DNA from 3 places in the Erwinia sp. genome. Region 1 is predicted to be linked to each of the others. Evidence: predicted binding sites of a transcription regulator. Region 1 holds the regulator's gene; each other region holds the start of a gene.
What was found. The regulator CRP, encoded in region 1, controls carbon source genes, mostly activating them, when cyclic AMP is high. The targets are predictions, from matches to a motif close to ATGTGANNNNNNTCACAT.
Positions count from the first base shown of each region.

Region 1 (7,405 bases):
ACCCAATACCACGGCAGCGAACGGGCCAGCAGGGCGGCAGCAATGATGGGAAAAATCGTGCCTGCCATACTGAAGAAGGAGTCGGTAAACAGCAGGCGCGAACCGCGCTGACGGCCTTCATACAGATGGGTGATAAGGAAAGTACCAATGGACATGGTGATGCCGCTAACCACGCCAAGCACGAACATGCAAAGCGAAAAAACACTCAGCGAGTGGCTGGTCATCAGCCCCAGTACCGCAAGCACCATCAGCACGAAGCCGAAAATCAGCTGTCGACGCAGAGGAATGATTTCCATCAGCCAGGCGTTAAGAAAAACGGCGGCTAAAATGCCGGCATTCAGGAAGGTGAAGGTGTTGCTCATCTGCGCGACTGGCAGATGAAAATAGTCAGCGATATTCTCCAATACCATACCGGTAACGATTACTACCGCGCCGGTTAGCGCATAAGAGAAAAAGCTGATCCAGGTAAGCCCGATTCGATCGCGATTAGTCATAGTTGTGGCCCGTGGAGTCAAGAATTGTGAGGCAGAACGCTCACGCTAAGCGCGGGCAGTTTAGCCGGATTCGTGATCTGCTTAAATGAATAATGCAATTTTATCCGGAGATTTCAGGATGTTCGTGATGGATATCACCGTTTTTCACGCTGCGAAAGCGTTTGCTTTAATAAGGGCGACGTAAAAATAGGTAAAAGGCTGGCGCGGTGATAAGCGCCTCTTTACAATCAACTTTCGGCCTGTCGCCCTCAAGTAAGGAATTTTTTATGTTAAAACGTACTTTAACAGCGGTCGCCACCGTGTTTGCGTTATCCACGCTTTCTGCTTCCGCTCTGGCGGCAAAAGGCGATGCGCACGTGCTGCTGACGACCTCTGCTGGCAATATTGAGCTGGAGCTCAATAATCAAAAGGCCCCAATCTCGACGAAAAACTTTGTTGATTACGTCAACAATGGCTTCTACAACAATACCGTTTTCCATCGCGTGATCCCGGGCTTCATGGTGCAGGGCGGCGGCTTTACCGCTGATATGCAGCAAAAACCCACCAGCGCGCCGATTAAAAACGAAGCGGATAATGGCCTGCTGAACAAGCGCGGCACCATTTCAATGGCTCGTACTGCCGATAAAGACAGTGCTACCAGCCAGTTTTTCCTCAATGTAGCGGACAACGCTTTCCTGGACCACGGCCAGCGTGACTTCGGCTATGCCGTTTTCGGCAAAGTGGTAAAAGGTCAGGAAGTGGTGGATAAAATCGCTCAGGTGCCTACCCAAAACGTGGGGCCTTATCAGAACGTGCCGGTTAAACCTGTCGTGATCCTCTCCGCAAAAGTCCTGCCTTAACGCTCCGGTCGGGAGATTGCTGCTGATAATCAGCTAAGCTTTTAGCAGCAATCACCCCTTCAAGGAGATCTCATGTCCAGAAAGCTCACCGATAAACAAAAAAATACCTTCTGGCAGCAGCGTTTGCCAACCAATTTCCTGGCGAGCTTTTTGTTAACGGGTTCTCTGCCTGAATTGGGGGCACGCAATCCGGGCCTGCCGCATCTGCGCGCTATGCATCGCGCCCTTTTTCAGGATGTGCTCGAAGACGCAGGCGAGCTGCGCGAAGTCGATATCGCCATCGGCGATACGCCCTGCTGTCATTTTGAATATATTGAGAAAGAGGGCAACGCGCTGATGCAGGCGCTGGAAGAAGAGAATGGCCTGGCCGATTTGCCGCTGGAACAGATGGCAGAAAGGCTTGCCTGGTACTATTGCGAGCTGACCGTTCTGCACCCTTTTTTGCGCGGTAACGGGCGCGCCCAGCGCCTTTTCTTTGAACAGCTGGTTATTCACGCCGGTTGCGATATTCAGTGGAACCGGATCGACAGTGACCGCTGGCAGGCTGCCGTTAAGGCGAGCCTGGCAGGGGACTTATCGCTGCTGGCCGCCGCTTTCGGCAAAGTCATCAGCGAGCGTGACGAAAACGCGTAGAATAACGCCGTGTCTTTTTTTTCGGAGCCAGTATGCTGCTACTGATTGATAACTATGACTCTTTTACCTGGAACCTTTACCAGTATTTTTGTGAAGCGGGCGCAGAGGTGCACGTCAGGCGTAACGACGAACTGACGCTGGAGCAGATAAGCGAGTTGAAACCGGAGCGGCTGGTCATCTCCCCAGGCCCGTGCACGCCTGACGAAGCCGGTATCTCACTGGAGGCTATCCGAACCTTTGCCGGGAAGATTCCCGTGCTGGGGGTCTGTTTGGGCCATCAGGCGATTGCACAAGCTTTTGGCGCACGTATTGTTCAGGCGCGTGAGGTAATGCACGGTAAAACCTCACTGATTGAGCATAATAACAGTGGCGTCTTTTCCGGCCTGAACCATCCGCTACAGGTGACACGCTATCATTCGTTAATCGTTGAGGCCGCCTCGCTGCCCGCCGACTTTGAAGTGACCGCCTGGTCGCTGCGTGACGGGGAGAGGGATGAAATTATGGGCCTGCGCCATCGTTCTTTGCCGCTGGAAGGCGTGCAGTTTCATCCAGAAAGTATCCTCAGTGAGCAGGGGCATGAGCTGCTGCAAAATTTCCTCAGGCAATAAATTCAGTTGCCTTAAAGTGATTTTTTATGCATATTTTATGATTATAATTTCACATCTCTGTAACGTTAAAAAATGAGGTTGGCAATGGCAGCGGATAAATTAGCGGTAACTCGCTCGACATTTGACGAAGTAATTTTGCCTGTTTATGCACCAGCACAGTTTGTACCCGTAAAGGGAAAAGGCAGCCGCGTTTGGGATCAGCAGGGCAAAGAGTACGTCGACTTTTCCGGCGGTATCGCTGTTACCGCGCTGGGCCACTGCCATCCGGCACTGGTGGAAGCGCTGAAAACGCAGGGTGAAACCCTCTGGCACACCAGTAACGTCTTCACCAATGAGCCCGCGCTGCGCCTGGCCAGCAAACTGATTGCTGCCACCTTCGCTGAACGCGTGTTCTTCGCTAACTCGGGCGCGGAAGCCAACGAGGCGGCGTTTAAGCTGGCTCGTTATTACGCCACCAAACGCCATTCGCCTTTTAAAAGCAAAATTATCGCGTTTCACAATGCCTTCCACGGTCGTACGCTGTTCACCGTTTCCGTCGGTGGCCAGCCAAAATATTCCGACGGCTTTGGCCCTAAACCGGCCGATATTATCCACGTGCCGTTTAACGATCTTAACGCGGTAAAAGCGGTTATTGATGACCACACCTGCGCGATTGTAGTGGAACCCATTCAGGGCGAGGGCGGCGTGGTACCGGCTACTCAGGAATTTATGCAGGGGCTACGCGAACTGTGCGACAAGCATCAGGCGCTGCTGGTGCTGGATGAAGTGCAAAGTGGTATGGGCCGCAGCGGCAAGCTCTTTGCGTATGAGCATTACGGCATAAAGCCCGATATTTTATCTACCGCCAAAGCGCTGGGCGGCGGCTTCCCGGTTAGCGCCATGCTGACCACCAATGAGATCGCCTCCGTGATGGCGCCGGGTGTGCACGGCACCACCTACGGTGGCAACCCGCTGGCTTGTGCGGTGGCGGAAGCCGCGCTGGATATCATCAATACGCCGGAAGTGTTGAATGGGGTGGAAGCGCGCCGTGAACAATTTGTTGCCGCGCTGAAAGCGCTGGATGCACAGCTGGATCTGTTCAGCGATATTCGGGGTAAAGGCCTGCTGATTGGCGCGGCGCTGAAGCCACAGCATGCCGGCAAGGCCCGCGATATGTTGAACGCGGCGGCGGCAGAAGGCGTAATGATCCTGAATGCCGGAACGGACGTGATCCGCTTTGCGCCGTCGCTGGTCATTGAGCCGGCCGATATTGAAGAGGGCATGAACCGCTTTGCCACCGCCGTGAAAAAAATGCTGGCTTAAGTTGTCAGGCCGGAAGCCTTGCGCTTTCGGCCTCTGCCCGGCATTGTTCCCATTGCTCACCTGCCTTGCATCACGCCCTTGTCCTGTTCTGTAGCACGCTCCCGCTTGTTAACGTCCTTACGCCGATTTCCTTAAGCGGCGCGACAGCCAGCGTCCATGATGAGGGCGACTGCTCCATGCCAGCGAAGAAAGGGTGTGCATGACGGCAAGATGCTCCAGGATCCGCTTTATATGTCGCTCCATCACCGTCGTTGCTCCCTGAAGGGGAATGTCCACCTCCAGCACGCTGCTGCCGGAATCGGGGCCGTCATACTCCAGACGCTGCTGGCAACGCTGTAGGGCAATCTCGCAGGCTTGCAGATAGCGCTCAGCCAGCTGTGGCGTCAGCATGGTATGTTCACGCGCCAGAATGGTCATGGCGTTGATATGCTCAACGATAAACTGACTGTGCGTGACCCACAGCTTCATGTCGGTCAGATAACGCGCGTCGAAACCCGGTTCCTGCATCGCCTGATTTAGCGAGTTAAAGAGTGCATTATGCGCCTGGTTAACACGCATACGCTGCCAGGCGAGCTTCTGCGGGCTCTCTTCGTCGCCCAACAATTTTTGTAACGCTTCCTGATAGGTTTCCAGCGCGTCGTGCGCGTTCTGGCGTAGCAGGCCACTTTGCCACTGCGGCCACAGCCAGATCATGCCGCCAAAGGCAATCAGGCAGCCCATTAGCGTGTCCAACAGGCGCGGCAGCAGGAAGTCGGCACCGTTCAACGACAGCAGCTGAAGCGTGTAAACCGCCGTTACGGTAAAACCTATTGTCGCCAGCCCGTAGTATTTGCGGATAACCAGATAGCCCGCCAGCGTCAGCGTCAGCATAATCAGCAGGACGGCCGATTCCGGTACCTGAAAGCGCAGCGTTAGCGCGGCCACAATCAGCCCGCCCAGCGTGCCTAACGCACGGTGCTGAATGCGCACCCTTGTCGCGCTGTAGCCGTTCTGGCTAACAAACATTATCGTCATCAGCAGCCAGTAAGGTTTAGGCAGATTAAAGAACAGCGCCAGCGTGCTGGCAAAAGCCAGCATGACCGCAAATCTGGCGGCGGTACGTAACGCGGCCGATTTCAGCGACAGATAGCTTCGTATAGCGGAGAGCAGCGGCAGCCGCTTCTGGCGGTCCGCCATTAAATCCCGCTGATAAAGCGGGCGTTGTGTCCGTAATACGCGGGCGATGCGGCTGAAGTGCCAGGCGCAAAAGTTGCCGACCGGATTGGCAGGATGCTGCCGGGCGATTTTCTCCAGCGCCTGCAGCGGCTTATCCATGCTGAACCGGGCCGGCAGACGATGATAAAGAATATCGTCCGCCAGTTCGCGCAGTCTGGCGGCGATGGTCTGCGCGTTCCAGCGGATCACCGCCTCGGCACGGCTCTGCGCTACCAGCTTTTGCACTTCTTCCGGCTGGTGCAGGCTGACAGCAATGTGCTCCTGCAAATCCAGCGCAACCTGAAAAGCGCGGATCAGCCGCTTGTGGTGGTTATCGTTGCTGGCGGCCAGCATGTGCATTTGCTGATAGCAGGTATTAATCAGATCGACCGCTTTTTGCTGGCGCGCCAGCAGCGGCGGCAGCGTTTTCTCCGCATCCGCAAGCTGGGTCAGCAGGCTATATTTCGCTTCGCAGTAGTCGGCCAGCTCGCGATAAAGCAGGCTGAGCGTTTCCCGCATCGGCTGCTCTTTCCATAGCCAGAACCAAAACCAGTTAAAAAGGCCATACCAAACCGTGCCCAGAATATAGAGTGAAGGGGGCTGCCAGATAGGCATACGGCCCGCGAGGCTCAGGGTAAAGATACCGGCGATCAGCGCGCCGGGCAGCAGTCTGCCGTGCAGCGGGCTGATTTCACCGGTCACGCCCAGCAGCATAGCCATTGAAAACAGGATGGCGGGCAGGGGGACCGCTAAGTTGCCCAGGTACTGCAACAGAAAGCTGCTGAAGGCAAAAAGGCCGCCGCCGATCAGCAGACGCTTAAAGAAGCGTTTATGCGGCGTGTCCAGCCCGGCGATATTGCAGCAGGCGGGCACCATCGAGAACAGGAGGCCGTTTTGCAGATTGCCCAGCAGCCAGCCGACGGCAACGGGCAGGCAAAGCACCAGCGTCTGCCGCAGGGCATAGTTAACTTCGGGATGGTAGATGAGTCGGCGCCACATTGCTCTGTATCCGCTGAAAGGCGCAATGCATGCATTGCGCCATACAATCAGCGTAGCTAGCGTGTGCCGTAGACCACGATGGTTTTACCGTGCGCGGAGATCAGGTTCTGATCTTCCAGCATCTTCAGGATGCGGCCGACGGTTTCGCGCGAGCAGCCGACGATTTGGCCAATTTCCTGGCGGGTGATTTTAATCTGCATTCCATCCGGGTGAGTCATGGCATCCGGCTGCTTAGCCAGATTCAACAGCGTTTGCGCGATGCGACCTGTCACATCGAGGAAAGCTAAATTGCCCACTTTCTCAGAGGTCACCTGAAGACGACGTGCCATCTGTGAAGAGAGGCGCATCAGGATCTCCGGGTTAACCTGGATCAGCTGACGAAACTTCTTATAGGAGATTTCTGCCACTTCGCAGGCTGTTTTCGCCCGCACCCAGGCGCTGCGCTCCTGACCTTCTTCAAACAGGCCAAGTTCACCGATAAAATCGCCCTGGTTAAGGTAAGAAAGGATCATCTCCTTGCCTTCTTCATCCTTGATGAGCACCGCTACCGCGCCTTTGACGATGTAGTAAAGGGTTTCTGCTTTCTCACCCTGGTGGATCAGCGTGCTTTTGGATGGATACTTATGAATATGGCAATGTGACAGGAACCATTCAAGTGTCGGGTCTGTTTGCGGTTTGCCGAGAACCATTCGCTGTTATCCTCTGTTGTTATCGTGCCTAAATACAGGGGCAGAGTTCCCTGACAGGCGTTGAAATAGTCAAGCGCTTCCCATGCAGGAAAGTTATTCGGCTCTCTGTTGAGTGCCGGGCTCGTTATGTCGTCCCGTTTCGTCTGGTCTGTAGAGTACTGACGAAATACAGCCTTGTTTGTAGCACAGCTTTGCATGGGTGTCTTCTGTTGTCTCGCTTCAGCATAGCGCTAAATCTGCCGCTATGCTGTTTAGTGACCTTAAACCGACCGCGGCTTAACTGAATGAATTAGAGGAGTTTGTTATGCAGGCGAGCATAAAATGGGTGGAAGGGCTGACCTTTTTGGGAGGATCCTCATCGGGTCATCAGGTCGTGATGGACGGTAACGCGGGCGATAAAGCCCCCAGCCCGATGGAAATGCTGCTGATGGCGGCGGGCGGCTGCAGCGCGGCCGAAGTGGTGGCCATTCTGCAAAAAGGACGGTTTACCGTGGAGAACTGTGAGGTAAAGCTAACGTCAGCCCGGCGTGAGAAGCCGCCGCAGTTGTTTACCCATATCAACCTGCATTTTATCGTCAGCGGTAGCGGGCTGACGGACAAGGCGCTGGCGCGCGCGGTCAGTCTGGCGGTCGAAAAATATTGCCCAA
Region 1 is NZ_DALZCD010000191.1:901-8,305, forward strand. It holds gene tsgA (MFS transporter TsgA) at 1-494, opposite strand, end outside; gene ppiA (peptidylprolyl isomerase A) at 761-1,333, shown strand; gene RTK32_RS14955 (putative adenosine monophosphate-protein transferase Fic) at 1,406-1,966, shown strand; gene RTK32_RS14960 (aminodeoxychorismate synthase component II) at 1,999-2,574, shown strand; gene RTK32_RS14965 (aspartate aminotransferase family protein) at 2,659-3,876, shown strand; gene RTK32_RS14970 (YccS/YhfK family putative transporter) at 3,994-6,069, opposite strand; gene crp (cAMP-activated global transcriptional regulator CRP) at 6,126-6,758, opposite strand; gene RTK32_RS14980 (OsmC family protein) at 7,063-7,405, shown strand, end outside.

Region 2 (11,298 bases), on a different contig from region 1:
AAGTCCGATTTGCCTGCGGGAAAGCGCTGTGGATAAGTCTGCACTTTTTTACCGTCTTTCAGCGTAAAGCCTTCAGTAAAATGGAGCCCTTTGATTTCGGCCAGCGTGAAGTCGATGGCGTAGTAACGTCCATCCTTTCTGGCACGATCGGGGTAACGCTCCGCTACATCCGTCACGCGATCCAGATAATGATCGTGCAGCACCACCAGTTGATCGTCGCGTGTCATCACCAGATCCTGCTCGAGGAAATCGGATCCCTGGGCGTAAGCCATCGCTTTGGCGGGAAGAGTATGTTCTGGCAGGTAGCCACTGGCGCCGCGATGGGCAATAACGATTTTATGCGTGTCCGCAGCTGTGGCGCTAAGTGAAGCGCTCAGCAGCAGCATGCTTATCAGCTTTTTCATTGCGTTGCTCCTTTCCCGTGCTTGTGTTCGCTCAACATGGTGATGACCAGCAGGACAACGGCCAGCACGCCGCCGCCGATCATGACGATAAAGCCGCCGTCCCAGCCGAAATAATCTACGGTGTAGCCTACGATAGCGCTGGCGGCCACCGAGCCGCCGAGATAGCCGAACAGGCCAGTAAAGCCCGCCGCCGTTCCCGCTGCCTTCTTCGGAGCCAGCTCCAGAGCATGCAGCCCAATCAGCATAACTGGCCCATAAATCAGGAAGCCAATCACGATCATGCAGCCCATATCCACAGCCGGATTGCCGGGCGGGTTCAGCCAGTACACTATCGTCGCCAGCGTTACCAGCAGCATAAAGAAGACGCCCGTCGCGCCACGATTTCCTTTAAATACCTTGTCGGACATCCAGCCGCACAGCAGCGTGCCGGGGATACCGGCATACTCATAAAGAAAGTAGGCCCAGGAAGATTTATCCAGCGTAAAGTGCTTCACCTCTTTTAAATAGGTGGGCGACCAGTCGAGAATGCCGTAGCGCAACAGGTAAACAAAAACGTTAGCCAGCGCGATATACCAAAGCAGCCGGTTGGGTAATACGTACTGCATGAAAATTTGTTTGGCAGTCAGTTCCTCTTCCTGGCTCTTATCGTAATCAGGCGGATAATCGTTTTTATACTCTTCTATGGGCGGCAAGCCGCAGGACTGCGGCGTATCACGCATGAGCGCAAAGGCGATGACGGCTACCAGGATGGCGGCGAAAGCAGGCATATAGAAGGACGCTTTCCAGTCGTTAAACCAGTACATCCCCAGCAAAAACAGCAGCGGAGGCAGGCCGCCCCCGACGTTGTGCGCGCAGTTCCAGACGGAAACAATGCCGCCGCGCTCCTTGTGTGACCACCAGTGCACCATGGTACGCCCACAGGGCGGCCAGCCCATGCCCTGAAACCAGCCGCATACAAACAGCAGCACAAACATGACGGCAATGCTGGAGGTGGCCCAGGGAACGAACCCCATAAATAGCATGACCAGCGCGGCCAGAATTAATCCCGCGGGCAAAAAGTAGCGTGGATTAGAGCGGTCAGAAACGGAACCCATAATAAATTTAGAAAAACCATAAGCGATGGAAATACCTGAAAGCGCAAAGCCCAGGTCGCCTCGTGAAAACCCCTGTTCGATGAGTGAAGGTATTGCCAGGGCAAAGTTTTTCCGAACCAAGTAATAGGCTGCATAACCGAAGAAAATGCCAAAAAATATCTGCCAGCGTAATTTCCGATAAAGCGGGTCGATCTCACTGGTGTTGACGCGCGTTCGATGCGCCGCAGGTTTAAAGACAGATAACATAAGAGCCTCCGATGGCAATTTATATTTGCTTTTTTGCGTGATGGAGCAACCGATAATAGCTATGAGATGTCGCGGACAGAGCCTAAAAGAAAAAAGGCGGCTTCGCTGTGAAAGAGAACTCAAATGTTACATTTTTATGACAGTAAGATGATTTATGCGGCACGCTTCTCTTAATGCTTTTGGTAACGGTTGAAAAGAGTGTGAGCCGTTTCACTTAATTTGGCCGCCCATATTGGGTTGCGCACTTAATGAGCAGATGTAAACCAGATATTTTCCCGTCGTCAGGGTGATTTCGCTACACTGTGCCCACTTTTTACTATTGAGTTTTTATCGTGATCTTATTGATAATAACCACTGTCCTGTGGGCCTTTTCCTTCAGCCTTATTGGCGAATATCTGGCTGGTCAGGTAGACAGCGTCTTTTCCGTGTTGGTCCGCCTGCTGCTGGCCGCCGTGGTTTTCCTGCCTTTTCTACGCTGGCGCGGTTACCGCCCGTCCACGCTGCTGCTTTATATGGCCGTAGGCGCGCTCCAGCTGGGCATCATGTATCTGTTCAGCTTTGAGGCTTATCTCTACCTTAGCGTTTCTGAGCTGCTGCTGTTTACGGTTATGACGCCGCTCTATATCACCCTGATTTATGATCTGATGAGTGGACGCGGTATTCGTCCCGGCTATGCGCTGAGTGCGCTGCTGGCCGTGGCCGGTGCGGCGATCATTCGTTATGACAAAGTCAGCGACCACTTCTGGTTTGGCCTGCTGCTGGTACAGCTGGCCAATATTTGTTTTGCCGTGGGGATGGTGGGCTACAAGCGCCTGCAGGAAACGCGGCCGATGCCGCAGCACGTTGCTTTTTCCTGGTTCTATATGGGCGCGGCGCTGATCGCCGTTATCGCCTGGTGCCTGTGGGGGAATCCACAAAAGCTGCCGACCACGACGCTGCAATGGAGCATTCTGATCTGGCTTGGGGTAGTGGCCTCCGGGTTAGGCTACTTTATGTGGAACTATGGTGCGACACAGGTTGATGCCGGCACGCTGGGCATTATGAATAACATGCACGTGCCGGCGGGCTTGCTGGTTAACCTGGCTATCTGGCAGCAGCAGCCGCACTGGCCGAGCTTTATCGTCGGCGCGGCGGTGATTTTCGCGTCGCTGTGGGTGCACCGGCACTGGGTGATCCGGAAATAACATAACGTTAAGCAGGGTATATCACGTCCTGCTTAACGTGGCTGTTTAGCCGGTTATCAATCCTGCAAGGTCGCTATTTTACTCATCGGCAGCTTAATATTTTTCTCAATCGTATTTACCAATACGCGGCCCGTCTCTGCTTTTGCTCTCCTTACCCGTTCGTCGGTTTAGCCCCTGCCTGACAGCAGAACTATTTTACAAAAGTGGAGGGCGAGCTGGAAATAATTACGGTGGCAGCCTGAATTTTGCCCGTGCCGCTAATAAAGTCGACTTCATTATTATCAAGTTTTCTCATAATAAATGCTTTTTCATGACTTACGTATTTACAGTGCGTAAATGCCGGATAGATATTATGAGGGTGGATTTAAGCTGTCGGGAAGAAGAGGGGAGACATTATCGTGAGCACACTTGCTGGCAGGCAGCCCGGAGGCTGCACACGCTTTAAGCTTTTTTCGCCGGGGCAGGGCGTAATTTTATCGTCATCCCTTTCAGGAAATTCCTTAAAATCTGATCGCCGCATTCACGATAGTTTTTATGACCCGGCTTACGGAAAATAGCGCCAATTTCAGACTGGCCTACAGCAAAGTCAACCGTTTTAAGGACGTCGATAATATCCGTCGTTTTTAAATCGAAAGCGATGCGCAGTTTTTTAATAATAATATTATTCGTCATCTTGCGTTCGATAGAAGGGGCTGGCGCCTCTTCGCTTTTGCCACGGCGTTGGAAAATCAATCCGTTCAGGAAATAGCCCATTAGCACGTCCGGACAGGCGCGAAAGCCCGCTTCATCTTCTTTTTTCAGGAAGCTTTGCATTTCCGCTTCGCTGACTTCACTTTCCGCCAGCGCCAGGATGCCCACCATCTGAGCATCGCTCAGGCTCAGCATGTAGCGCACACTGCGCAAAACGTCATTATTGGTCATAAAAATCTCATGGGTTCAGGATCGTTGGCCGCATTATAGAGACAAATGGCGCTGGATAAAGGAATACCGTTAGCAAAAAGGCGTGCAGCCCGTGTATGACACGAGTGCGGCTGCAACGCCGCGCAAAAGTAAGCGCCAGTCGGGACGGGGCGCTCAGGAGTGGCTCAGGGAAATCGGTAGCGGCGTGCCGGGTGCGGACGCATCTCTGACCAGCGGCAGGTGCTCGCAGGCGTGCTGTCGGGCAGAACGGATAAAGGCTTCCACTACCGCCTGACGCTGTTCGCCATCGCGCACGGCGGCGTATAAACGGCTCCATAAGCCCTGTCCCAGCGTTTTGGTGACAACCAGCCCCTGGTGCTCGAAGCTCTCCACCACCCAGTGTGGCAGGGCGGCAATACCCATACCTGCCGACACCATCTGAATCAATAACAGCGTATTGTCCACGTTTTTTAACGCCGGGCTGACGCCTGCAGGCTGCAAAAAATGGCGCCAGATATCCAGGCGCTGGCGCTGCACCGGATAAATCATCAGCACTTCGCTGGCCAGATCGGCAGGAGAAATATGGTCAACCTGTGCCAGCGGATGATCGGGCGCCAGCACCAGCCGCACCTCAAAATCAAACATCGGCGAATAGAACAGCCCGCTGCGCGGCAAAATATCGGACGTCAACACCACATCCAGTTCACCCTGTTGAAGCGCGGGCTGAGGATCGAAAGTTACCCCGGACTTAAAGTCCATAACCACTTGTGGCCAGCTCTGGCGAAAATTATTCAGCGCTGGCGTCAGCCATTGAATACAGCTGTGGCACTCAATAGCGATACGTAGCGTGGCCTGATGCGGTTCGTGGCACGCCTGTAACGCATGCTGGATCTGCGGTAGTACCTGCTCGGCAAGCTGCAGCAAAATTTCACCCTGCGGCGTAAAGCGCAGCGGCTGGCTTTTACGCACAAACAGGCGGAACCCCAGGCGCTGCTCTAAATCGCTGAACTGATGGGACAGGGCCGACTGCGTCTGATGAAGCTGAGCGGCGGCGGCGGCCAGCGAACCGCTGTTGCGCAGCGCTTGCAGCGTTCGCAGGTGTTTGAGTTCGATCATGAGAGTCCTTCACATCGACAGTGAACAATTTGCGCTTGTGGTCAATACAGTACCTGCGGATTATAGATGTGTAAACATCTGGACGTCTAAAACCCCGATTGCCACAACGGCGGGCGGTAACTGAGGAACGCATTGATGACTATTTTAAACCATACGCTCGGCTTCCCCCGTGTTGGGTTGCACCGGGAACTGAAAAAGGCGCAGGAAAGCTATTGGGCAGGCAAGATACCCCAGGAAGCCCTGTTGGCCACAGGTCGCGAGCTGCGCGCGCGCCACTGGGAGCAACAGAAACAGGCCGGAGTAGACTTGGTGCCCGTTGGCGATTTTGCCTGGTACGATCATGTGCTGACCACCAGTCTGCTGCTGGGCAACGTGCCCGCCCGCCATCAAAATAAAGATGGCTCTGTCGATCTGGATACGTTATTCCGTCTGGGACGTGGCCGTGCGCCAACCGGCGAGCCTGCGGCTGCGGCCGAAATGACCAAATGGTTTAATACTAATTATCACTATATGGTACCGGAGTTCACCAAAGGCCAGCAGTTTACGCTTAACTGGACGCAAATCCTGGACGAAGTGGATGAAGCACAGGCGCTGGGCCATAAAGTGAAGCCAGTGCTGCTTGGGCCGGTCACTTATTTATGGCTGGGCAAAGTCAAAGGCGAGCCGTTCGACCGCCTTAGCCTGTTAAAAGATATTCTGCCGGTGTATCAGCAGGTTTTGAGCGAACTGGCGAAGCGCGATATCGAATGGGTACAGATTGATGAGCCAGCGCTGGTATTGGAGCTGCCGCAGGCCTGGCTGAACGCTTTTAAACCGGCCTACGAGGCGCTGGAAGGGCAAACCAAACTGTTGCTGACAACCTATTTTGAAAGCGTTAGCACCAGTCTGGACACAATCGTTAAGCTGCCGGTGCAGGGACTGCATGTCGATCTGGTGCACGGAAAAGATGATATCGCGGTGCTTAATGCCAAAGTACCGGCCGACTGGCTGCTTTCCGTTGGTGTGATCAACGGCCGCAATGTCTGGCGCGCCGATCTCAGCAGCTGGTTTTCGCGTCTACAGACGCTGGTCAGCAAACGTCAGCGGTTATGGATCGGCACTTCCTGCTCATTGCTGCACAGTCCCATTGATTTAAGCACCGAAACCCGTCTGGACGAGGAGACGAAAAGCTGGTTCGCTTTCGCGCTGCAGAAATGCCATGAACTGGCTTTGCTGAGTGCCGCGTTAAACCAGAACAATGCGCAGTTGCTGGAAGCCTGGAGTGCGCCAATACGCGCTCGTCGTAACTCTGCTCGCGTACATAGCGATGCCGTGAGCAAACGTCTCGCCGCTATTACTGCTCAGGACAGCGAGCGTGAAAGCCCCTATATAGCGCGTGCGCAAGCCCAGCGCCAGCGCTTCCGACTGCCCATCTGGCCAACCACCACGATTGGTTCTTTCCCGCAGACTGCCGAAATCCGCAGCCTGCGTCTGGATTTCCGGCAGGGGCGGGTGGACAGAAGAAACTACCGTACCGGCATCGCTGAACATATTAAACAGGCGATTGCGGAACAGGAGCGGCTGGGGCTGGACGTGCTGGTCCACGGGGAAGCCGAGCGCAACGACATGGTGGAATACTTTGGTGAAAACCTGGACGGTTTTGCCTTTACGCAAAATGGCTGGGTACAGAGCTATGGCTCCCGCTGCGTAAAGCCGCCGATCATTGTTGGCGACGTAAGCCGTCCAAAAGCCATTACCGTCGAATGGGCAAAATATGCGCAGTCGCTGACCGACAAGCCGGTAAAGGCATGTTGACCGGCCCGGTCACAATCCTTTGCTGGTCGTTCCCTCGTGAGGACGTGCCGCGTGAAACCCTCGCTAAGCAGATCGCGCTGGCTCTGCGGGACGAAGTGGACGATCTGCAAAAAGCCGGTATCGGCATTATTCAGATCGATGAACCGGCGCTACGTGAAGGGCTGCCGCTGCGCCAGTCAGGCTGGGCTGCCTGGCTGGAATGGGCCGTGGAAGCGTTTCGCCTGACTGCCGCCGTGGCGCAGGACGCGACCCAAATCCACACTCATATGTGCTATTGCGAATTTAACGACATCATGGCGTCCATTGCCGCGCTGGATGCGGACGTGATCACTATTGAAACCTCACGTTCTGATATGGAACTGCTGGAATCGTTTGAGGAATTTGATTACCCGAACGAAATCGGCCCGGGCGTTTACGATATTCACTCACCGAACGTGCCGAGCGTGGAGTGGATAGAGGCGCTGTTGCTGAAAGCGGCGAAGCGTGTGCCGGTAGAGCGCCTGTGGGTGAACCCGGACTGTGGTCTGAAAACGCGCGGCTGGCCAGAAACCCGACAGGCGCTGGCTAACATGGTGGAAGCCGCCCGTCATTTGCGCAAGGCCACCGTCTGATTTCTGTAGGGGTGCTGGGGCGCTCGTGCGTCCCTTTTTTGCTACCCGGCGGTATTTGGCCTTTCCAAATGGAGAATGCTTTGTTTCCTGGGGCATCATTTATCGCAGACGATGAGGCACCCTAAGCAGAAGCGGCATAAAAAAGCCCGCCGGTCAGGGCGGGCCGCAGGCGATGCCTTCTGCGTTAGCTGACGCCGTGCTGTTTGAACCAGGTCAGCATACGCTGCCAGCCATCTTTGGCCGATTCTTCATGGTAGCTGGGACGATAATCGGCGTTAAAAGCGTGACCGGCCTCGGGATAAACCACGATTTCCGAGTTAGCGTTGGCCGCCCGCAGTGCCTGACGCATGGTTTCCACGCTCTCCTGCGGAATGCTCTCGTCGAGCGCGCCGTAAAGCCCCAGTACCGGTGCGTTAATATCAACCGCAACGTCCACAGGATGCTTTTGCTGCTGCAACGTTTTATCCCCTACCAGCTTGCCGTACCAGGCGACACCCGCTTTCAGCTGAGGATTATGCGCAGCGTAAAGCCAGGTTATGCGGCCGCCCCAGCAAAAGCCGGTAATCGCCATATTGCGCATGTCGCCGCCATGTCGCGACGCCCAGTTAGCTACGTGATCCAGATCGGCCAGTACCTGACTATCCGGAACCTTGCTGACCAGCTCTTTAAACAGCGTGGGGATATCATTGTACTCGTCAGGATCGCCCTCGCGGAAATAAAGCTCGGGGGCGACGGCCAGATAGCCTTCTGTCGCCAGGCGTCTACAAATATCGCGAATATGTTCATGCACGCCAAAAATTTCCTGCACCACCAGCACGACCGGCAGCGGGCCGTCGGCATGGCGAGGTCTGGCGTGGAAAGCGGGCATGTTCTCGCCCTGCGTCGGAATTGACGTTTCGCCGCAAACGATATCGGCGCTGTCGGTAATGAGGGTGGTCGATGCGGCAGGTGATACCGCAGGAGCGAATCCCTTATTGCTCAGTGTTTGAGTCGGATTATCGTCGCTTTTCATTGTCCTCTCCATACATGCAGTAGCGCAATCAGCTAACTATAGCCAGGATTACGTTTCGATCGGGTAAAGGTCAGCCTGTCATCTTTGACGGGGTCGTTGGTTTCTGACAGCGCGTTTCGTGCGGAAAAGTCTTTTTGTGTGATTTCAATCACGGTTTGCAGCGTTACGAATGTAACTTTCATTACCCAAGGTGAATTCACTCACATAAATTCATTCAGCATTGCGCTACTGTAAGCGCCTCATCGCTTTTTTATTACAGGATACAGTCATGGCACAATCAGACGTTTTTCACCTGGGTTTAACCAAATCCGACCTTCAGGGCGCCACTCTTGCCATTGTGCCAGGCGACCCCGAGCGCGTTAAAAAGATTGCCGCGCTGATGGATAATCCGGTTCAGCTGGCGTCGCACCGCGAATTCACTACGTGGCGCGCCGATATCGACGGCAAGGCCATTATCGTCTGCTCAACCGGAATTGGTGGCCCTTCCACTTCTATCGCGGTAGAAGAGCTGGCTCAGCTGGGCATCCGCACTTTCCTGCGCGTGGGGACTACCGGCGCTATCCAGCCAGGGATTAACGTGGGTGATGTGCTTGTGACCACAGGTTCCGTGCGTCTGGACGGGGCGAGCCTGCACTTTGCGCCGCTGGAGTTCCCGGCCGTTGCCGATTTCACCTGCACTACCGCGCTGGTAGAAGCGGCAAAAGCGCTTGGCGCGACCACGCACATCGGTATTACCGCCTCTTCCGACACCTTTTATCCGGGACAGGAACGTTACGACACCTTTTCTGGTCGCGTGGTGAGCCGTTTCCAAAACTCGATGAAAGAGTGGCAGCAAATGGGCGTGCTGAACTACGAGATGGAATCCGCCACGTTGCTGACCATGTGTGCCAGCCAGGGCCTGCGTGCCGGGATGGTAGCCGGCGTGATTGTAAACCGTACCCAACAGGAAATTCCTGATGCGGAAACCATGAAAAAAACGGAAAGCGATGCGGTACGCATCGTGGTTGAAGCGGCTCGTCGTCTGCTGTAGTGGTCGGAAGAAGTGTGGCTAATTGTGTCATCCATCCCTGAGGGAGCGCGCCTCCCTTAATGACATCTTGTTGCACCAGAGGCGGTTAATTTTTCGAGCCGTCTCTGACATCCCGCTGAAAACCTTCTCTGTCCCATCACCTCACGCTTTTTAGCTCGACATTGCTACAGCCTGCCCTTACCTTTTCTGCCAGAGCAGTCCGGAGGGGGAAGGGGCGTGGATGCAATAATCGGTTACGGCATAGGCTCAGGCCTGGCGGGCGCGTTGGTCGGCTGGCTTATTGCCTGGTATCAAAACCAGCAGCGCACGGCGCATCAGGAAACAGAGCGCAGGCTGTTGCTGCAGGCTACCGAGCAGCTGAAGCAGGAGCGCGATCGCCTGACGCTACAACAGAACCAGCAACAGCAGGCGCAGAAACAGCAGGAGCTGGAGCTGCGTCAACTTCACGGCTCGCTCGCGGCCGCACAGGAAAAGCTTACCCAGCTTGACCACTGGCGAGGCGAGGCCGAGCAGCTGGCGCGCGAACTGCGTACGCAGCTGGAAATTAACAGCGCACAAGAGGCAGAGCTGCGTGAAGTCACTATTCGGCTTGAAGAGAGCAGAATGGCGGCAGAAGAGAAACAGCGCCTGCTGGTCAACAGCGAGCAGCGGCTGAACGCGCAGTTTGAACACCTTGCCAACCGTATTTTCGAACACAGCAACCGCCGCGTCGATGAGCAGAATCGTCAGAGCCTGGACGGGTTGCTCTCGCCCCTGCGCGAACAGCTGGACGGCTTTCGTCGTCAGGTGCAGGAAGGCTTTGGCCAGGAGGCACGCGAGCGCCATACGCTTTCCCATGAAATTCGTCATCTGCAGCAGCTTAATGCCCAAATGGCGCAGGAAGCGATTAACCTGACCAAGGCCCTGAAGGGCGACAACAAGATGCAGGGAAACTGGGGTGAAGTCGTGCTCAGCCGCGTGCTGGAAGCGTCGGGCCTGCGGGAAGGGCACGAATATGAAACGCAGGTCAATATTCAGCTGGAGCACAACGCCCGTATGCAGCCGGACGTTATCGTGCGCCTGCCGCAGGGTAAAGATGTGGTTATCGACGCCAAAATGACGCTGGTCGCTTACGAACGCTATTTTAATGGCGAAGACGAGGCCACGCGTGAAACCGCTATCGGTGAGCACGTTGCCGCCATTCGCAGCCATATTCGCCTGCTGAGCCGTAAAGATTATCAGCAGCTGCCGGGTCTGCGCTCGCTGGACTATGTGCTGATGTTTATTCCTGTTGAACCGGCTTTTCTGGTCGCGATCGACCGGCAGCCGGAACTGATTAACGAGGCGCTGGGTCAGAACATCATGTTGGTCAGCCCGACCACGCTGCTGGTGGCGCTGCGTACCATCAATAATCTGTGGCGCTATGAGCATCAAAGCCGTCATGCCCAGCGTATTGCTGACAGAGCGGCTAAGCTCTATGACAAAATGCGCCTGTTTGTCGACGATATGTCAGCAATGGGGCAAAACCTCGATAAGGCCCGAGACAGCTACCGACAGGCAATGCAAAAGCTGGCGGAAGGGCGGGGCAACCTGATCGCGCAGACGGAAGGTTTTCGGCAGCTGGGTGTGGCCATCAAGCGGCCCATTAATCCAGGCCTGGTAGAACAGGCGATGCCGGATGAGGCCGATGAGGAAGAGAACGAAGAAGAGAATGAGGACGAGGTCGCGTATCTGGCGACACAAACCGGGCCAGGCGCGGCACGCGTTAATGAATAACCCGCAAGGCTGTGCCTGGCCTGTGGGACTCTGATACACTTGGCAGATAACTGATTGCAGAGCAGGCAAAACAAATGGCAGATGAATCAAAGGATACCACGCACTTCGGCTTTCGTACGGTAGCGAAAAGCGACAAAGCTGAAATGGTGGCT
Region 2 is NZ_DALZCD010000009.1:12,342-23,639, forward strand. It holds gene glpQ (glycerophosphodiester phosphodiesterase) at 1-404, opposite strand, end outside; gene glpT (glycerol-3-phosphate transporter) at 401-1,744, opposite strand; gene RTK32_RS01530 (carboxylate/amino acid/amine transporter) at 2,077-2,928, shown strand; gene RTK32_RS01535 (DUF1456 family protein) at 3,370-3,849, opposite strand; gene metR (HTH-type transcriptional regulator MetR) at 4,003-4,944, opposite strand; partial or broken gene metE (5-methyltetrahydropteroyltriglutamate--homocysteine S-methyltransferase) at 5,080-7,349, shown strand; gene RTK32_RS01550 (dienelactone hydrolase family protein) at 7,534-8,361, opposite strand; gene RTK32_RS01555 (hypothetical protein) at 8,394-8,543, opposite strand; gene udp (uridine phosphorylase) at 8,630-9,391, shown strand; gene rmuC (DNA recombination protein RmuC) at 9,608-11,146, shown strand; gene ubiE (bifunctional demethylmenaquinone methyltransferase/2-methoxy-6-polyprenyl-1,4-benzoquinol methylase UbiE) at 11,221-11,298, shown strand, end outside.
Region 2: glpT (glycerol-3-phosphate transporter) is a predicted target of CRP. The motif match lies at 1,943-1,960, and genes of this name have one in related genera.

Region 3 (10,354 bases), on a different contig from region 1:
CCCAGGATCTGCGGCTCGCCGAGCACCAGCGAGTCCAGCCCGCTGGCGACGCGCATCAGATGGCTGACAGCGTCATTATCATGGTGCCAGTAGAGGCTTTTGCGCACTTCATCGGCGCTGAGCTGATGATAGTCGCACAGCCATTTCACCAGCTGTTCCTGCAGATTTTCCTGTTGTTCAACGCTAAGGTATAACTCGGTCCTGTTACAGGTAGACAGCACAACGCCGCCCTGTACCAGCGGCTGAGCAAGCAGGCTGTCGAGAGCCTGATCCAGCGTATCCGGCGAGAACGTTACGCGTTCACGCAGAGCCACAGGAGCCGTTTTATGATTTATTCCGAGTGCCAGCAACGTCATGAGTCAGGTCTGGGAGATCCCACTGTTGATAGGGTTTTGTGAGGCGCATTCTACAAGATGAGCGAGATCAAGAAAAGCCACATTCGCCGTTCGCTGCGATTGATATGGCTATTCAGCACGAAACAGGACAAATTGAGTATTGACGCGCCTGCTGGCAGTCGATAGTTTGAACGGTTACTTTGCGCGTAAGCGCCTGAACGGAATCTGAGGAGTCCCCCATGTTTATGTCGAATCGCCGCCTGTTGCGGCTTCTTCCGCTTGCCAGCGTGCTGCTGGCTGCCTGTAGCGTTAATAAACCCCAGGGGCCCGGACAAAGCGTCACCTCGCCACAGTGGCAGCAGCATCAACAGGCTGTCGAAAAAATTACCCAGTACCAGACACGTGGCGCTTTTGCCTACCTGTCCGATAAGCAAAAAGTTTACGCACGTTTTAACTGGCAGCAAACCGCGCCGGATCGCTATCGTCTGTTGCTGACCAACCCGCTGGGCAGCACCGAACTCCAGCTGGATGCACAGGGCGACGTGGTGCAGCTGGTCGATAACAAAGGCAAGCGCTATACCAGCAACGATGCCGAGAAGATGATTTCACAGCTCACCGGCATGGATATTCCGCTTAACAGTCTGCGCCAGTGGATGATGGGACTGCCGGGCGAGTCGACCGACTACAAGCTGGATGACCAGTACCGCCTGCGCGAAGTCAACTACAGCCGTGACGGCCAGCAGTGGACGGTGACGTATCAGGCTTATGACAACAAGCAGCAGCCTGCTCTGCCGGTTAACATGGAGCTGCACGAAGGCGATCAGCGCATCAAGCTGAAAATGGACGGCTGGACGGTAAAATGACGGCAGTAGCTGAGTCAGCGATCGCTAAGTGGCCCGCGCCCGCTAAACTTAATTTATTCCTCTATATTACCGGCCGTCGTCCTGACGGCTACCATGAACTGCAAACGCTGTTTCAGTTTCTGGATTATGGCGATACATTAAGCATTCAGCCGGACAGTAGCGGTAAGATTACCCTGCTGACCCCGGTTGACGGCGTGCCGGACGAGGAAAACTTGATCGTCCGCGCCGCCAGGTTATTGCAGGACAGCGCCAGGCAACAGGGCGTCCTGCCGGAACAGGCAGGCGCGTCGATCGCTATCGAAAAACGGCTGCCGATGGGCGGCGGGCTTGGTGGCGGGTCTTCGGATGCTGCGACCGTGCTGGTAGCCCTTAATCATTACTGGCAAACCGGCTTCAGCTTTGAGCAGCTGGCCGCGCTGGGCCTGCAGCTTGGCGCTGACGTGCCGGTCTTTGTTCACGGCTTTGCCGCCTTTGCTCAGGGCGTTGGCGAAACGCTGACGCCGGTCGACCCGGCAGAAAAATGGTATCTGGTGATCCACCCTGGCGTGCACGTCTCCACGCCGGTCGTGTTTAACGATCCGGCGCTGATCCGCGACACGCCAGTAAGGGAAATCAGCCAGTTATTAACGGATATTTACCGTAATGATTGTGAGCCAGTAGTAAGAAAACGTTTTCGCGAGGTTGAACAGCTCGTTTCCTGGCTGCTAGAATACGCGCCGTCGCGCCTGACCGGAACCGGCGCTTGCGTGTTCGCTGAATTTGACACCGAGCCCGCTGCTCGTCAGGTGGCTGAGCTTGCTTTGAAAAAGTGGCAGGGCTTTGTTGCGCGAGGCGTTAACGTTTCGCCGCTGCACCGCTACCTTTCCGAGCAATAAGAGCTGTTGCGACCGCTTCACCCTGTTCCTGAAGCGGCGCGGCGCTCGATTACACCCGTATGGACCCGTCAGCGGTATACCGCCCAGTGCCGCTGACGCAGATGTTCATTCTCTGGACGCAAAGCCTGAGGTTCTTCTCGTGCCTGATATGAAGCTTTTTGCTGGTAACGCCACCCCGGAACTAGCACAACGTATTGCCAACCGCCTTTACACTAGCCTGGGCGACGCCGCCGTCGGTCGTTTCAGTGATGGTGAAGTGAGCGTACAAATCAATGAAAATGTACGCGGTGGTGATATTTTCATCATCCAGTCCACCTGTGCCCCTACCAACGATAACCTGATGGAACTGGTTGTAATGGTGGATGCCCTGCGCCGCGCTTCCGCTGGTCGTATTACTGCTGTTATTCCCTACTTTGGCTATGCCCGCCAGGACCGCCGCGTGCGTTCCGCTCGTGTCCCTATTACGGCCAAAGTCGTTGCGGATTTCCTTTCCAGCGTTGGTGTTGACCGCGTTCTGACTGTGGATCTGCATGCTGAACAGATTCAGGGCTTCTTTGATGTCCCGGTTGATAACGTTTTCGGCAGCCCAATCCTGCTGGAAGATATGCTGCAAATCGGTCTGGAAAACCCTATCGTCGTCTCCCCGGACATCGGCGGCGTGGTGCGCGCCCGCGCTATCGCCAAACTGCTGAACGATACCGATATGGCTATCATCGACAAACGTCGTCCACGCGCTAACGTTTCACAGGTGATGCACATCATCGGTGACGTGGCGGGCCGTGATTGCGTGCTGGTTGATGACATGATTGATACCGGCGGCACGCTGTGTAAAGCCGCTGAGGCCCTGAAGGAGCGTGGTGCGAAGCGTGTATTCGCTTATGCCACTCACCCTATTTTCTCCGGCAACGCCGTGGAAAACCTGCGTCATTCCGTGATTGACGAAGTGGTGGTTTGCGACACCATTCCGCTGCCGGAAGAGATCAAGGCCCTGCCGAACGTGCGGACGTTAACGCTCTCCGGCATGTTGGCTGAAGCGATTCGCCGCATCAGTAACGAAGAGTCTATCTCTGCGATGTTTGAGCACTAATTGATCTGCAGGGTGACCGCTGCGCAGGCAGCAGTTACTCAATAAAAAGCGGGACAGATTTTCTGTCCCGCTTTTTTTGTTTTTGCCGCCCGCCGTCAGTGGTGGCCATGGCCGGATGCGCGACGACAGCGCTTGTCACCGTAATGACGCACCCAATAATAGTGATCGGTTATTTTTTCGCGGCCGCTGATGCGCGCGCCCACCAGCCACATCAGTGCGCCAATAAAGATGGCAAAAATAGCGCCGTTGACCAGCAGCGAGGGCAGCTGCAGTTGCGGCAGTTGATTCAGGACGGCATAGCCAATGCCGGTTACCATGACCGCCATACCGATGACCATCAGGGCATTACCGGTTAAATTAGCGTGTCTGCGTTTCATTTGTCGCCTCCAGAAGCCAGTGCATTCCTGTGTGGTTAGTACCATAAGTTTATGCAATGGCTGAGCGATTCGTTGCGGGGCAGATCACAAGTACTGCTAAAAGTTTGACATATCTTTACGTACACTTCCCTGATTTTTCTATAGAAATAGTATTATCACCTTGTTCAACTATTGTGATTCAGCGCGCACTTTTGAGTTCTGCCGTCGCTCTTAGTACACTAGCGCCCTTCCCTGATGCAGCCTTTTTAGGAAAACAGATAAGTGAGCAGCATTAAACTGATTGTCGGCCTTGCCAATCCCGGCGCGGAATATGCCGCCACGCGCCATAACGCAGGCGCCTGGTATGTGGATTTACTGGCTCAACGACATAATCAGCCGTTAAAAGAAGAGAGCAAATTTTACGGCTACACCGCCCGGCTGAATATTGGCGGCGAAGATGTCAGGCTGCTGGTGCCGACAACCTTTATGAACCTGAGCGGTAAAGCCGTAGCGGCCATGGCAACTTTCTACCGTATCGCCCCGGAAGAGATCCTGGTGGCGCACGACGAGCTGGATTTGCCGCCGGGCGTGGCAAAATTTAAACAGGGCGGCGGCCACGGTGGCCATAACGGCCTTAAAGATATTATCAGCAAGCTGGGTAACAACCTGAACTTCCACCGTCTGCGCATTGGCATCGGTCATCCGGGCGATCGCAACAAGGTCGTGGGATTTGTGTTAGGCAAGCCACAGGCGGCAGAGCAGACGCTGATCGACAACGCTATTGACGAAGCGGCGCGCTGTACCGAGGTCTGGCTGAAGGAAGACAGGCTGAAAGCGATGAACCGGCTGCACAGTTTTAAGGGTTAAGGTGCTGGCGGCTGGCTGAGGAGGTAAGCTCGCTCAACCAGCTGCATACCCTCTCACCTTGTTAAGCAAAGAGCTTAAGCAGTTCTACGCCAGTCAGCACGAAGACGGCCAGGCAAAGTAGCACCCAGACAGCCGAAAACCATGAGAAATCCATCCATTCTATTAGCGCCCAGGGACTGGCAAAGATTCGGCTCATCACCTTGCCCGGGCAGCGTATAAAAGGGGTGTTTTGTGGCCATGCCGCCCAAAAAATTATAGACAGTATCAGTATCGCAAGCAGTGCAACCAGCACGACTGCGCCGGGTCCTGAAGGCGGTATGCCCACAATGGCGGCAAAGAACAGCCCGCCAAAAAATAACTGGATCGCCATCAGCGAGAAAATAAATTCGGTAAAGAGAAACCATTTTGCCCATTTCGGCCTGCTGTGAAGACCCAGCATTACGGCGTCATTGATATAAAGATAAAACATCACTGTCGCAACAGCGATAGTGCTGACGGTCGCATTGATCCCCGAAAGAGGGATAACCGCATTAAAGACTAACGCCCAGAATACCAGCAAAAAAATCCCCTGCCAGCTGAGCGTGGCACGAGGTTGCCTCAGAAAATGCAGCATCGGCTGATTCAGCCGGGGAACAATTTCCGGATAATAGTGCATCAGCGAGTTTGCATGGCGCGCCAGAAGGGTAAGCAAACCGGGTATCAGACGTATCCAGAAGGGCACCTTTTCGCCCTTGCTCTTAAGCAGACGAATCGCTGCCCTGTTAAGCAGCATACCGTGCTTCTCTTCTGCCTCCATCTCTTTCCATGCCCGGTTGATTTGCGTTTCGCGCAGTTGTTCCTGCAGCGCCTGCTGAATGGGAGAGGGAATAATATGGCTGTAATCGTACTCGTCCATTCCCCATCCCAGCAGGCCGCTGATGCGGTCGAGTAAACCCTCGGTCAAACCCGGCGTCTCTGCCAACGCGGCCGCAAGATGTTGATGGAAAAGTTGCTGCTGCTGCAGGCTCCCCGCTTTGAACACTTTCTGTGACAGGAGATTCATCATAATAATGCCTGTCATTTCTGTGTTTACCAGCTGGTACGCCAGTTTATGCAGCGCCTCTTCGCTGTAGAGTAAACCGGCTTCAGGAAGGGAGCCTGTTTCTTCAACGGTAAAGCTGTTGGCGACTTCACGCGCCTGTAAAAGAGGTTCAGGTTCGCTCTTCTGCCGCACCAGCGGTGAAACGTCAGCACTGATGTACTCATCATTAACGATGTCAGCCCGCGCCCACTGCTTTGCCTCATCAAACGCTTCCCGCAGGCGTTGGTAACCCTCAGGATCGCTATCCGGACGATGCTTTTTTAACTGGCGGGCATATGCGCGGCGAATCTCACCTTCATCACTCGTGGGTGATAACTCAAGCGTCTGCCAGATGCCCATTACAGCGCATCCTCTGCATACTGCTGCAGAAAGCGTTCGGCATTTTCTTTCGATGAGGCAATACGGCGAGGATCCTGACTTTCCAGCGCCTGTTCAAACTCGGTAGTCAGTCGATCTATCCATGCACGCTCATCGCCAAGTAAGCGTTCATATAAGCGTGCGCAGCGGGCGAGCAGTTCGCGATTTTCATAGCGTTCGCGGGGAGGCTGTTTGATGCCGGCAAGCATCTGTAAGCTGGCGGTGATTTGCTCTTCGCTCATCTGCCCCGGCACTTTTTCTATTACCATCCGGGCTGTCATCGGGCTACCGTCATAGCGGCATTCCACTTCAAGCAGGCCATCCAGCGTATAGGTAAAACGCACATCAACGGTTAATTCACCTGCCGGTCGGGGCGGCACATTAATACTCATTTCGCCCAGAAAGACGTTATCCTGTACTCTGCGCCCTTCTCCCTGATATATCTTCAGCAGGATAGACGGCTGATTATCGCTAACCGTGTTCACCGTCTGGCTTTTGCTTACCGGTAAAAAGGTATTGCGCTCAATAAGCGGCAGGAAAAAGCCGGGCTCAATCTGATTGCCGTGGCGTTTAATTACCTCGATACCCAAAGAAAAAGGCATCACGTCGGTAAGAATAATGTCTTCGACAGCCGCATCGGCCATGACCATTCCGGCCTGTATGCCCGCGCCGAGCGCAACGGCTTCGTCAGGATGGAGATCGTGGCGTGGGAAACGCCCAAAAAGTCGTGCAACAGTTTGCCGGACAAGCGGCATACGCGTTGCGCCGCCCACCAGCAATATGTGGTCAAGATCCTGAAGGGAAAAACGTGCATCGTGTAAAGCCTGCTGTATCGGATGCTGCAAACGCATCAGCAGCGGTTGGCAACAGGCCGCCAGTTGCCCCTCCGTCAACGTCCAGTTCCACCGTCGACCTTGCCATTCCAGCGAAGCTTCCGCCTCAGCAGCGTGACTCAGCGTTTGCTTCATGGTTTCCGCTTTTGCCAGCAGCTCGGCTGCCAGTCCTGGCGGCGAAGTTTTCAGTTCGGGATGCTGGCTTAGCATCCACTGTACAATCGCCTGTGAAAAATCATCGCCGCCAAGCCGGATATCGCCGCTGCTGGCGCGGACCTCCACCACCCCCTCAAACATATCAATAACGGAGACGTCAAATGTTCCGCCGCCAAGATCGAAGGTGAGGTATTTCTGCTCACGATTTTCCAGCAGGCCAAAAGCGAGCGAGGCGGCGGTGGGTTCATTAAGCAGGCGCATAACGTCCAGGCCAGCCAGTCTGGCTGCATTTTTAACTGCCCGACGCTGTACATCATTGAAATAGGCTGGCACGGTAATAACGGCGCGCGTCAATTTTTGTCCAAGCCAGTTTTCCGCATCCTCTTTAAGCTGGCGTAACAATAATGCCGACAACTCTTCAGCACGAAATTGTCTTGAGCCAAGCGTAAGCAGGACCTCAGTGCCCATATAACGCTTAAAACTCGCCTGCGTTAGCCCAGGATGCGTTTGCAGCCGATCGCGCGCTGTACGGCCAATAATAAGATTAGCCTGCTCATCCAGGCCGACAACGGAGGGGGTTAATACCTCGCCCCATTGATTGGGAATTAAAACAGCCTCACCCTCTTTCCAGAGGCAAACTGCGCTGTTAGTGGTGCCAAGATCAATTCCCATGACATAATTAATTAACATGAGTTGTCCTCACTTCCCTGTGGAAAGCATTCAATTACAGATAAGACAATTTTTGTTACTAAGGAATAACGCTTTTATTCATTTAAATAGCGGGTACCTGTTATCCAGACGCCCTGCCAGGATCAAAAGGCTCACAATAAAGTCTTTTACGGAACAAACGAAAAAGTATGTCAGATGGCTATTCATTTCCGACAGTGACTCGTTATTATCTCCCTTCGGTCCCGTCCAGCGCACCCAGCTCCATGCTTTGAGCATAATACCCCTGTACGCCCCAGACTTTATTGGACAACAGCTTATCCAGCTGCCCGGCATTTTCTACGCCGCCTACCAGCACACGGTTGGTATAGCGACGAATATGAGCAATCAACACATTAAAAAATGGGCGTCTGACATTGTCGAGATAAAACTGCCTGTCCAACTTAACGACTTCAAACATCTTCGACTGCAGCGCATTCAGGTTGGCATCGCCTGCGCCCAGATCCCCCAGCCATAAGATATTCAGCTGATCGGTCAGCGCCCGCAGCAGCGGGTTATTAGGGCCGTCGTGCAGGTTGGGAAAATCTTCGGAAAGCTTTAGCCGCAGGAAAGGCAGCTGGTTAAGAATTTGGTGAATAAAAGGCGATTCCGTTACCGCGCGGGCCAGCGGAAAATCGATGGTCAGGCAGCACAGCAGTCCATGTTGCTGAAAATAATCCGCATAGCGTTCTACCGTTAACAGCTGATCCAATAATCGGCTCTCGGCGTCCCCGGTTTGTGGTGCGTTCTGGTGTGGTAAAACGGTAAGCTCAAGCGCAATCAGCTCGCCGCTAAGAGAATGAATTGGAACGTAACAATAGTTATTTATCATACTTTATAGCCAGCTCAGGACGTCCTGCCAGTGATTATATTTGTCTTATCGCCAAAAACCAGTGATTTCATCTAACTTACCGGCAAGCATGGCGATTTTATATATATCGGCAGGACCAGCCTTAGCTTTATGCTTTAGTCACCGTCGGCCGCAACTTTATAATCAGGCGCATCCAGCTCGTGACTACAGAAAGGCCCTGCCTGTTTTAACAGGCTGATGCAATCTTCACTAAGATGCCGCAGCCTGACGCTTTTGCCCTCCGCCAGATAACGGGCGGTCAGTTTATCGATAGCCTCGACGCCGCTGGAATCCATCACCCGCGTACGCGCAAAGTCAATGACGACTTCCTGCGGATCTTTTGCTGGCGTAAACAGCTCCTGGAAACTGGCGACGGAGGCGAAAAACAGCGGGCCTTCCAGCCGATAGGTTTTCCGATCTTCACCTTCTTCCTGGTCCAGTATGCTGATACGGGCATGCTGCCAGGCAAAAACCAGTGCGGAGATAATCACGCCAAAAATGACCGCCATCGCCAGATCGGTATAGATAGTGACCACTGTGACGGCAATCATTATCACTGCATCGGGCTTAGGCATTCGCTTAAGGCGGCGCAAAGAACTCCACTCAAAGGTGTTGATACACACCACAAACATAATGCCCGCCAGCGCCGCTACCGGCAGCAGGGCGATATATTTTGACAGGCTAACAACAAACAGGATCAGCAGGACTGCACCCACCAGGTTTGAGATCCGCCCCCGCCCACCGGAAGTGAAGTTAATGATTGATTGCCCAATCATCGCACAGCCGGCAAAGCTGCCAAAAAAGCCGCACAGCGTGTTGCCGATGCCCTGCGCCACACACTCTTTATTCCCGTTGCCTTTTTTACTGCCCATTTCATCCAGTACGGCCAGCGTTAACAGCGATTCTATCAGCCCCACCAGCGCGATAATGACCGAATAAGGCAGCACAATTTTCAGGGTGGCCAGGCTTAGGGGCGCTTCCGGCAAATGGAAGAAGGGTAGCGTGCCGGAGATATCAGCTAAATCCCCTACCCGTTTGGTATCCAGCCCAAAGCCTATCGCAATCGCGCTGATGGCGATCAGGGCCGCCAGAGAACCGGGAATGACTTTAGTCAATTTAGGAAACAGCCAGACGATCAGCATGGCCAGCGCCACCAGGCCATACATAAGCGGCCCCTGATTTTTAATCATCGGAAGCTGCGCCAGCGCGATAACGATAGCCAGACCATTAACAAAACCATAGATAGCCGGCTGCGGCACCAGGCGGATAAATTTCCCCAGGCGGAAAAGGCCAATCGCCAGCTGGATCAGCCCGGCAAAAATCGTCGCCAGCAGCACATATTCGTAGCCGTGAGTCTGAATAAGACTAACCAGCACCACCACGATTGAGCCTGCCGCGCCGGAGATCATCCCCGGTTTGCCGCCGAACAGCGCGGTGATCAGGCCAAGGATAAAGGCGGTATGCAGACCGATTGTCGGTGACAAACCGGCCAGCAAAGAAAAGGCCGTGGCTTCCGGAATAAGGGCCACAGAGACAACAGCGCCCGCCAGCACGTCATTTTTGACGTCGGCAGCCCTGAGGTTGCTCAGTTTGAACATACAGATTTCCGTTTTTATTAAATGCAGGTGATTACCGCGCCGCCATTTTGGGACACAGTTTGACCTCGTCAGGAAGACGAGAAGCGCAACAGACGTTGCCTGGCAGGGAGATTTCAGGGTGGCGTAAGCAGGAAGCAGTGCATCTGCGGCGTTCTCCGTCTGTTGTTAAAGATTGTCAGTATGTGAAAACGTGAGCAGGATCTCAACCCCCTTCTCCCTCGCGCGGGTAGAAATCCCCGCCATCCAGGCGATAATTACGTGTATAATGCGCAAAAACTTGTGCTAACCAGCTTACCGGGGAAGATTTCTTCCTCTGCAATTAATTAAGGTGATTCAAACATGGGATTCAAATGCGGTATTGTGGGCCTGCCTAACGTCGGGAAATCCACAC
Region 3 is NZ_DALZCD010000098.1:3,079-13,432, reverse strand. It holds partial or broken gene hemA (glutamyl-tRNA reductase) at 1-356, opposite strand, end outside; gene lolB (lipoprotein insertase outer membrane protein LolB) at 575-1,198, shown strand; gene ispE (4-(cytidine 5'-diphospho)-2-C-methyl-D-erythritol kinase) at 1,195-2,073, shown strand; gene prs (ribose-phosphate diphosphokinase) at 2,213-3,160, shown strand; gene ychH (stress-induced protein YchH) at 3,256-3,537, opposite strand; gene pth (aminoacyl-tRNA hydrolase) at 3,799-4,383, shown strand; gene RTK32_RS09870 (J domain-containing protein) at 4,445-5,803, opposite strand; gene RTK32_RS09865 (molecular chaperone HscC) at 5,803-7,500, opposite strand; gene RTK32_RS09860 (EAL domain-containing protein) at 7,706-8,347, opposite strand; gene RTK32_RS09855 (SulP family inorganic anion transporter) at 8,482-9,963, opposite strand; gene ychF (redox-regulated ATPase YchF) at 10,303-10,354, shown strand, end outside.
Region 3: pth (aminoacyl-tRNA hydrolase) is a predicted target of CRP. The motif match lies at 3,610-3,627, and genes of this name have one in related genera.